One region of the Gordonia sp. LMA484 genome, then DNA from elsewhere that is predicted to be linked to it. Evidence: riboswitches for the same ligand, from Rfam matches in the RefSeq annotation. Region 1 holds a riboswitch; the other holds the start of a gene.
What was found. Region 1 has a riboswitch for cyclic di-AMP ahead of AC4AMJ_RS10360 (C40 family peptidase). Riboswitches for the same ligand answer to the same signal wherever they lie in the genome.
Positions count from the first base shown of each region.

Region 1 (5,114 bases):
CGCGACGTGGGTCAGTTCGTGACGTAACACCACCCCGAGTGCAGGTTCCGGGAGGTCAGCCGAGCTCGGGGTCAGGATCACGCGCTGCCCGACCGCTTCGCGGGCATCGGTGTCCACGCGTGTGAAGACGGTTCCCGCGGCAGCCCCGGTGACGTCGGTGCCGGCACTCCCCGACAGGAGACGGAACTGCTCCGGCGTCTGCGTGGCGACCACCACTGCCCGCTGAGGCCAGTCATCCCCCCAGAAGTCGGTGACCGAGGCCACAGCGCCGGGCAGCAACCGGCGCACCTTGGCAACCTCGGAATCGGTGCCGGCGTAGGACGTGATGACCGACGTGCCGCCGCCGGTGTGGACATCGGAGGCGGCGAGTCCGGGCAGATCCCACATCTGGGTGGGTGGCGCGGTACCGCCGATCGCCGTGGAATCCCCGACGACCTTCCAGTCGTCGCCATACCGCGCCATCACGAGTTGCAGGTCCACCATGATGTCGGGTTCGTCGACGCCCGGCGTCGTGGCACCACCGAGCGCATAGTGCAGCTCCACCGGCGCCACCCAGGAGTCCGAGCTGCCCTGTGCGTCCAGTCGCCCCTGCAGAGCGGGCGGAACAAGAACCTCGGCCTCGTTGGTGGGCGCGATCTCGTAGCGAAACTCCTTGAGTCGCAGCGCCGTGCCGCGTGGCGGAACCGGCGCACGCGATGACGGCGATGCAGGCGGCCGTGACGCAGCCGAACGTGACGCCGGCGACCGGGGCGCCGACGACTCGGCGGTCGGCGCGGCCGACCTGCTCGCCGCTGTCTCGGCGTGCACGACGCGGCCGGAGAAATCGGCTGCCGCGACCTGCAGGCGAGCGCGAAAGGCCGGTGACGCCGCCGGATCGATGAGTGGGGCCAGGCGCGCCCCGTCACCGGCAAGGATCGCGGCACTCAGGTCATCGAGAGTGCTCTGCACCCCGGCCGCGCGTTGCTCTTCGAAGACGTTGACCGCAGTCGTCGTGGTCGTCGTGCTGCTCGATGGACTGACCGCGGTCTGCGCATCCGTACAGCCGGCCGTCCCCGCCGCCACGAGTACAGCGAGGCCGATCGACATCGGCGCGGTCCACATTCGGCGGGGTAGGTCGGCGCCGATCACCCGTACGCGCCCATGCGAAGCGTCACTCAGTACCGGCGGGCGGTGTTGTACGGTCCGGCATCATCGATCGGGACGACCTTCACCGGCACACCGAACGTGGATGCGTGGATCACATACCCGTCGCCGACGTACATGCCGACGTGATGTGCGGTCGGGTAATAGATGATGAGGTCGCCCGGCTGCAGGTCCTTGCGGTCGACCGGTCGGCCGGCACCCATCTGGGCTTCGCTCGAACGTGGCAGGGTCTTGCCTGCCTGACGGTAGGCCCAGACCATCAGGCCCGAGCAGTCGAAGGAGTTCGGGCCCGTCGCACCCCATACGTAGGGATCACCGATGCGGGTCAGCGCCGCCTGGACGGCGACGAGTTCGGGCGAGGTGCCCTTCGGGATGAAGCGAGGGTCGAAATCGAACTTGGGTCCCCGCAGCGCGGCGAGCTGCTTGCCGGTCATCGACTCGTACACGGCTCGGATCTGGATCGCCTGCAGCTGGAGGTTGGCCTGCTTGGCCTGGAGTTCCCCACGGGTCTTCTCCGCGGCAGCCACCGCGGTTGTGGCATCGGCCGCGGTCTTGTCGGCGGCCGCCTTCGCCGCCAGCGTCGTGCGGCGCGCGTCTTTCAGACCCTGCAGATCGTGCGCCGCCTGGCGGGAGATCAGCTCGAGGCCGGACATCTGGTCGAGCAACGACTGCGGCGAGTCACTCACCAGCACCGCGTAGAGCCGGTTGACCCGCGCACCCTTGTAACTGGCGCGGACCACCGAGTCGACACGGTCCTGATAGCTCTCCAGGCGCTGCTCGGTGGACGTCAGGTTTCGATCCGCCTCAGCGGACGCCTTCTTCGCATCTGCCACGATGGCACGCTGTTTGTCGTACTCGATCTTGGCATTGTGCATCGCCTCGGCCGACTGCTCGGCGGCGTCGCTGAGTTTCTTGTACTGCGTCAGCAACTGGTCCGGTGTGCGAACCGGCGCGGCCGAGGCATCACCCGCCCCGCCCGCCGAGACCAGTTGACACAGCGACAAGATCGAGACCATCACCGCGGCCGCGAGCATCGCCGGCACGGACCGCTTGCGTGCGGGCGACCATCCGGCTACCACGCTTGTCACTTCTCCTCCACCGATAACCCCCCGGCACCAGGCCCGATGACCGTGTCGGATCATCGAGGGCCCTGGTGATCTGGTTGGGCGGACCACGCAGTTCGCGCGGTCCGCCCAACAAAGCTCACATCGTGGCCGATGCTCAGTAGCGTCGGATCCCGGTGACCGACCAGTTGCTCACCTTGTCCTTCTTCACCGGCACACCGTAGGTCGACGCGTGCACGAAGGTCCCGTTACCGACGTAGAGGCCCGCGTGCCCGCCCCCGTTGAAGATCAGCACGTCGCCGGGCTTGGCCTGCGCGATCGATGCCACCGGACGTCCGCCGCCCAGCTGTCCGTAGCTGTCGCGCGGAATGGTCTTACCGGCCTGCTTGTACGAGTAGTAGACGAGGCCCGAGCAGTCGAAAGCGTTCGGGCCGGCGGAACCGTATGAATACGGTGAGCCGATCTTGCTCTCGGCGACCCGGACGGCCTTCTGCGCCGCGGTGGGCTGGGCGCCGAGCAGGCCGCCACCACCCTTGGGCCGGAACTGCTGCGGGATCTGATCACCGTTGAGGCCGGGCACGGTGAAGGTGCCGAGATTCGGGATCTCGACGCTGGCGCCGGGCGACTTGGCCGCCGGCGTGGCCTTGGGTTGCTGGGGGACCTGCTTGGTATCGACCCCAGGAAGCTCGAAACTGCCGAGGTTCGGCATTTGCACGGGCGCTGCGAGCGCCGGGCCGGCGACAGCTGCCAGCGAGCCGACGGTGATCGACCCTGCGACGACCGCGCGCTTGGCTACCTTGCTGCCGCGGTTGGGCTGCTCCAAACGATGTTTGGCCACGAAGCGACTTCTCCTTGCTCTCCCTTCGACCGCCTACCGAGTTAGCTGTCGGGTTCGGGCCGGAAGAATGGCCCTACACGGCAGACTCGACGACGCGTGACACGTCGCCGGGCATGCGCGATTCACCCCAATTCGGATCGCTCCGAAAACTGATGGTTCCCCGGTTCGCCCAGAGGGCGATTGAGCGGTGACCTGTCCAGACCACTCCTGTTGGAGCGGGACGCTCTGAAAGGTCTCGGAAAGGTTACGAAATCGGATGCGGGTCTGTCCACCGACCCTCGGGGCCCCGAAATCCGAGTCCGACTCACCCAGCCCGCAATATCCGGAGACGACGCTCAGAAACGCCACTCTGAACTGCAGTTTTTCCTTTTCTTGCAGATACTGCAGAGTCTCTGGTGACCATTGCAGCGGAGACGAAAACATCGATCGCGGCGTCGATCGCAGCGTCGGCGGAGGCCGCCGTTTCCGTGACCTTTCCTCCACCTTCACCGGTGGGGTTTTCGCAGTTGGGAGGGTCGAACAGCACCTGCATCATGCACCCGTCGCAGGCGACCGGACGGACCGGGCAGGTCTGGCAGTCTACGTACATGTGTGATCTCCATCTCATTTGAGTCGGTGGGCATGTCGACGGCCGTCAAACCGGACGATCGGCGCCATGCGTCACATGTGAAGGAGAGTAGGAACCCGCACCGACAGATCCGGCCGGGCGACACCGACAACGGGTGAAATCACACCCTCCCCGCCTGTCACATCCGAATCTGTCGTTACGTCGAACTAATGTTCGCAACCGTGGTGCACTCATCGGCCGGGACCGGCGGACAACTCACCTTCGCGGACCTCGACGACGGCGACGACTTCTCGGATCGCTCGCTGTTCGACACCACGTTGGTCGTGGTCGACCTCGAGACGACCGGTGGCAGCGCCACCGCAGACCGCATCACCGAGATCGGGGCCGTGAAGATCCGCGGCGGTGAGGTGCTCGGTGAGTTCGCCACTCTCGTCGACCCCGGCTGCCCCATCCCGCCCAAGATCGTCACCCTCACCGGCATCACCGAGGCCATGGTCAGTGACGCACCGGCGATCGGCGAGGTCCTCATGTCCTTCGTGGAGTTCGCCCGCGGTTCGATCCTGGTGGCCCACAACGCGCGGTTCGACATGGGCTTTCTGCGGCAGAACGCGGCGCGACTCGGAATCGACTGGCCCTTCGACATCAGCCTCTGCACGGTCACCATGGCCCGCCGGATCCTGAGCCGCGACGAGGCGCCGACGGTCCGGCTGTCCGCACTCGCGGACCTGTTCGACGTCACGGTCCGCCCCACGCACCGAGCCCTCGACGACGCACGGGCCACCGTCGAGGTCTTTCATCGCCTGCTCGAGCGCGTCGGCAACCAGGGCGTGTCGACCTATGGCGAGCTCACCGCGTACCTTCCGCGCCAGACGACGCGCCTGCGCGCCAAACGCGCTCTGGCGCAGGATCTTCCGTCACTCCCAGGCGTCTACATGTTCCGCGGGCCGTCCGATGAGGTGCTCTACGTGGGCACCACGGTCAACCTGCGGCGTCGGGTGATGTCGTACTTCACCGGAAACGACCCCCGCCGACGCATCGGCGAGATGGTGAACCTGGCGACGCGTGTCGACCACGTGGAGTGCGCCCACGCCCTCGAAGCCGGCGTCCGCGAACTGCGGCTTCTGGCCGCCCATGCTCCTGCCTACAACCGCCGCTCGACCCAACCGCACCGCGGCTGGTGGGTCGTGCTGACCGCCGAGCGCTTTCCGCGCCTCAAGGTCTCCCGGACACCCACCGAGGACTGCATCGGGCCGATCGGAAATCGCACATCTGCCACCACCATCGCTGAACTGATCTCCCAGGCCACGGGATTGCGCAGCTGCACAACACGATTGGGATCCGCATCACACCATTGGTGCCGTTCCGAGGCGGCCGGCGGCCCACGCATCGGTGGATGTGACGCCGCGTCCGACCGTCCACTGACACTGCCCGACTACCTGCCGCGCGTGTCCACCACACGCGATCTGCTGTCCGGCGACTCGGATGCCGCCCTCATCACACT
Region 1 is NZ_CM176700.1:2,379,385-2,384,498, forward strand. It holds gene AC4AMJ_RS10350 (RodZ family helix-turn-helix domain-containing protein) at 1-1,086, opposite strand, end outside; gene AC4AMJ_RS10355 (C40 family peptidase) at 1,155-2,177, opposite strand; gene AC4AMJ_RS10360 (C40 family peptidase) at 2,365-3,045, opposite strand; cyclic di-AMP (ydaO/yuaA leader) riboswitch at 3,060-3,242, opposite strand; gene AC4AMJ_RS10365 (DEDD exonuclease domain-containing protein) at 3,823-5,114, shown strand, end outside.

Region 2 (5,114 bases), 1.6 Mb from region 1:
GAGCGCAACGAGACGCGGACCCAACAGCTCGATCGGAACTGGGCGAGCCTGCTGCAGGAGCTGCGGGTCGCGCAGACCGGAGTACAGATCCTGACCGGGCTCATGCTGACGATCCCGTTCCAGCAGCGGTTCACCGAACTGAGCGACTTACAGCAGCTGGTCTATCTTGTCAGCCTGGTCTTCTCGGTGCTGTCAGCAGTGATGCTGATCGCGCCGGTGGCGCTGCATCGATTGCTGTTCCGCCAGCACGCGGTCGCCGATCTGGTGGCCAGATCCCATGTGTTCGCGCTAATCGGGCTGGGCTTTCTCGGCCTGGCGATGACAGGGGTGCTCTCGCTGATCTTCAGCGTCGTGCTCGGCACGGCGGCCGCGGTGGTCGCGGGCACGACCACACTGCTGGTGTTCGTGGTGATCTGGGTGATCCTGCCGATGCGCGAGCGACGTCGCTCCGGCGACGTCAACTGACCCACGGGGACCGACCTCACCACCCGGTCTTGAGCCGTCACCACCCCGGTCCCTGAGAACATCCGAGCGCTACCACCCGGTCCCTGAGGAAGCTCCTGGCCGGCGTTACCACCCTGAGAACATCCGAGCGCTACCACCGGTCCCTGAGGGAGCTCCTGGCCGGCGTTACCACCCCGGTCCCTGAGGAGCCTCCGAGCCGGCGTTACCACCCCGGTCCCTGAGGAGCCTCCGAGCCTGCGAGGATGCGTCACGAAGGGCCCCTTCGTGACACCCCTCCGCTGGCGCTCCGGGGTTCCTCAGGGATCGGGGAACACCCGTCCGCTGGCGCTCCGGGGTTCCTCAGGGATCGGGGAACACCCCTCCGCTGGATCTCCGGCCTACCCCGGAAATGGACAAGGGCCCCGCACGGGCTCATGGCCATCGTGCGGGGCCCTTCGACTGTGGGCCCGTATGGGCTGGTGTCAGCTACTGCGCTCAGGGAGTGGGCAGCTGATCCTTGTGCTGGTTGAACAGCTTGATCTGATCCGGGGTGAGCTCGTAGCCGCTCTGCTTGGCGGCCTTCCACAGGTTCTCGACCTCGGGGTTGATCTTGTTGTTCTCGACGGCCTGGCCGAGCGCCTTGTCGATCTGCGTCTTCACGTCGTTGGTGGTCTTGGCCTCAGGAGTGGTCGACCAATTGAACGGCGCAGGCAGGGTGGGCAGCTGCGGCAGAGCCGGCTTCTGGACGGCCGGAGCGGTGCGCTGGGTGGCGCCGGACAGGCCCGTGCCACAGACCGGCCATGCTCCCTTGCCCTGCGAGGCGAGAACGCGCTCGGCGACGACGATCTGCTGTTCGCGGGTGGCCTGGTCGGCGCTCGGCGCGAACTGGGTGCCGCCGTGTCCGGCCCAGGTGCTCGGGCTGAACTGCAGGCCGCCCTGGTAGCCGTTGCCGGTGTTGATGGCCCAGTTGCCGCCCGACTCACACTGGGCGACCTGGTTCCACTCGGCGTCGGTGGCTGCGTTCGCCGAGCCGGTGCCCAGTAGTGCCGCACCGCCGCCCAGGACGGCGCCGGTGAGGGCGACCTTTGCGAAGGTCTTGGTGGTCGTGGTGGTCGACGGTTTGCGGTGACGTCCGGACATAGCTGGTATTTCCTCTCTCCACGCGCCTACGAAGTCAGCTGTCGGGTTCGGGCGAGAGGTGCCCGGTCTCGGCGCGACGTGAACGTCACGCCGGGACTTAACCCCAAGGGCGTCGGTCTGACGCCCGGATCTCTGTTCGGGAGGTGGGTCCCCCGTCCTCGCTCCTAGATGTCGTACTGGCGTCCCTGGCGGCGGAGCGAGGTTCGGCGCGGTCGCCGGGACGGTATGCATTTGGTTACTTGCTTGTGACCCCCCATGGGCGTCGTTCAGTCACACTACGACGTCTGGCACCACGAATCACGTTGTTGGCAAGCCCATTTTCCGCGCCCGAGTTGGGCTTTCGACCCAGTTTTGGCGTCGTGCCTGATCACGGGTCGATAGTCGACTTGTGTCCTTCTCGTGACCGATCCGTTATGTGAGGAAGGTCACAACAGGATTGTGGTCTCAGCCACCCGCAAACGGCGGCAACACGTCGAGGGTTTCGCAGCGACCCAGTCGGGCGGTGCGGTCGCAGAGTGCGACCGAATCGCGCAGATACGAGCAGCGGGCGAGGACCCGCGCGAGATCGGCGTCGCCGGACGCCAGGAGAGTCTCGAGTTCGCCGAGAGTGACGTCGGCGTCGAGCTCGACGACCGTGGATTCGGTCCCGGCGGCCGCGCGCGCGGCAGCGAAGAATCGGACGGTGAGTTGCACGGGTCGTCAGCCCCCGATGGCCGACATCGGCCGGGTCGGTTGGTGGAATCCGGGATCGTTGACGCCGTGGCCGGCCTTCTTGACCCACGTGTTGCCGCGCCATCGCTGGGCGATCGCGACGTCGAGCTCATCGTCGGGAAGTCCGCTGCGCAGAAGCGAACGCAGGTCCGTCTCCGATTCGGCGAACAGGCAGTTCCGCAACTCGCCGTCGGCGGTCAGCCGGGTGCGATCGCAGTCGCCGCAGAAGGGGCGCGTGACCGAAGCGATGACGCCGACCCGTGCCGGCTCGCCGTCGACGTCGTACCCCTCCACCAGCCATGTCGCGGCGGGGGCGCTGCCCCGGGGGCGAGGATCGGGGAGCAGGGTGAAGCGCGATGTCAGCGCCGCGAGGATCTCGTCGGCGGTCACCATCGACGACCGGTCCCACTGATGGTCGGCGTCGAGGGGCATCTGCTCGATGATGCGCAGCTGATATCCGTGTTCGAGGCAGAAGAGCAGCAGATCGGGCAGCCGCGGGAGATCTTCGTGGCCCGCGAGGACCGCATTGACCTTGACGGGCAGGCCGGCGCGGTGCGCCGCGGCCATTCCCATCACGACATTGTCGAGGCGGTCGCGGCGGGTGATCTCGGCGAACCGATCCCGGTCCACGGTGTCGAGCGACACATTCACCCGGTTCAGACCGGCGGCCACCAGACCGTCGATGCGTCGGGCGAGTCCGAGTCCGTTGGTCGTCATCGCGATCTCGGGCCGGGCGGGCAACGCCGAGACAGTGCTGATCAGCTGCTCGAGATCGCGTCGGAGTAGCGGTTCCCCACCGGTGAAGCGAATCGATCGGATACCGAGGTCGCGGACCGCAACGGTGATCACCCGTTCCAGTTCCGCGGTCGTGAGCACTTCGTCGGTGGGCAACCACTGCAGCCCTTCGGCCGGCATGCAGTAGGTGCACCGCAGATTGCATCGATCCGTCACCGACACCCGCAGGTCGGTCACGATGCGTCCGAAGCGGTCCCGCAGCGGGCCGCTGGTCGGTGCGTCGGCGACCGCACCGGGGTCGGGTGACGGGGTGGTCGGCAGGCCGAGGGCGACGATGGTCATGAGCCGTTCCTGAGTGCTTCGAGCGATCGGAACGTACTGGCATGGAAGACGAGCGGCTCCACGTCGGGATCGCAACGCAGGGCCTCGATGCGCAGCAGGACCAGGGTGTGGTCGCCCGCCGGGATCTCGTTGTACAGCGAGCAGGAGAGGCCGGCGGCGGCGTCCGGGATGAACACGGCTCCGTCGTCGGTGCGCGACGGCGTGATGCCGTCGAATCGTGTCTCGCTCGGACCGGCGAGCTGACGGCAGAGGGCGGATTGGTCGCGGGCGAACACGCTGACACCGATTGCGGGGGCTTCCCGAAGCCGCGGCCACGTGGTGGAGCTGTTCTGCACGCATAGTGACACCAGCGGCGGATCGAGCGAGACCGTGGTGAAGGCGCTCGCGGCCATCCCGGCCAGTTCGGCGGTCCCGTTGTGGCCGGCGAGATGGCAGGCGACCGCGACGACGCCGGACGGAAAGCAGCTGTACGCGCGTTTGAGAGTGGCGGAATCCTGCGCCGACGTGAGATCGCCGGCGAGTGGGAGCGCAGCGTCGATGCTCACCGCACCCTCCGGCCCGACCGCAAGGCGAAGATGAGACCCAACACGAACCCGAGGGGTGCGCACATCGTCAGCACGTAGACGACCGTGGGTGCCGTGCCACCGTCGGTGACGATGGGCGTCACGAACAGGGCCACGATCGCCGCCAGTCCGACGGCGAAGACGATCACGGCTGCCTGCAGCAGTCGTGGGGACGGTCCGCGCTTCATGCTTCCACGGTAGATCACACCGCTGATGCCTGGAGGGTGCCTGGTCCTTTGGGTGCGGTGCTGGTGGGGTATTCCATGTGACCGGGCGCAGATCGGTTGGCTAGACTGAATGCTCATAGGCGCCTCTGCTCATCTGATGTGGAGCCGGGCCCGCGATGGGGCCAGCTGTTGATCAGGTGAGGGGCGCTTTTGTCATGACACGTCCGAAATGCAGATTTCCGAAATACAGATGAGGGTGAGCACAGTGCCGACCGGCAAGGTGAAGTGGTACGACGCGGAAAAGGGCTTCGGCTTCCTCGCGCAGGAGAACGGCGAGGACGTCTATGTCCGCTCGTCCGCGTTGCCCGCGGGCGTGGAGACGCTCAAGCCGGGCCAGCGCGTCGAGTTCGGGATGGCTGCGGGCCGTCGCGGACCGCAGGCCTTGAAGGTGGCTGTGCTCGAGCCGGCGCCCAGCGTCGCGAAGAACACCCGCGAGGCGGCGCGTAAAGATGTCAAGCGGCACACTCCGGATGAACTGCACGGCATGGTGGCCGACCTCATCACGCTGCTCGAGGGCACCGTGCAGCCGGAACTGCGCAAGGGGCGCTATCCCGATCGCAAGACCTCGCAGCGGATCTCCGAGGTGGTGCGCGCGGTCACCCGCGAACTCGAGCACTGAGCTCGGTTCGCCGACGTCTCAGCCGTCCTGCGGTCCCGGTAACCGAAGGTTGTCCGGGGCCGTGTCGGCGGCGAGATAGCCCCGGGCGATCACATTCTGGGTCTGACTGTCGGAGATGGCCGACGGCAACTGAACCTCGATGTTGACCAGAATGCGCTCGGGGGTGGAGTGCAGCATCGTCGTATAGGTGGAACCCGACCTCATCGGTACCGACGTGCCCTCGAGTCCCTGCGGCGTCAGGTACTGGACCACCAGATTCCACGGCCACTCGGCGATGTCCTGGGACACCGACAGAACCGCGGATTCACCGACCGGGACCGGTACCCGCTGGAC
Region 2 is NZ_CM176700.1:4,014,793-4,019,906, reverse strand. It holds gene AC4AMJ_RS17755 (DUF6328 family protein) at 1-465, shown strand, start outside; gene AC4AMJ_RS17750 (transglycosylase family protein) at 940-1,584, opposite strand; cyclic di-AMP (ydaO/yuaA leader) riboswitch at 1,592-1,776, opposite strand; gene AC4AMJ_RS17745 (MoaD/ThiS family protein) at 2,029-2,277, opposite strand; gene moaA (GTP 3',8-cyclase MoaA) at 2,284-3,372, opposite strand; gene AC4AMJ_RS17735 (flavin reductase family protein) at 3,369-3,911, opposite strand; gene AC4AMJ_RS17730 (hypothetical protein) at 3,914-4,123, opposite strand; gene AC4AMJ_RS17725 (cold-shock protein) at 4,368-4,781, shown strand; gene AC4AMJ_RS17720 (DUF2771 family protein) at 4,800-5,114, opposite strand, start outside.
Region 2: linked by a shared signal. The riboswitch ahead of AC4AMJ_RS17750 (transglycosylase family protein) and the one ahead of AC4AMJ_RS10360 (C40 family peptidase) in region 1 are both predicted to bind cyclic di-AMP.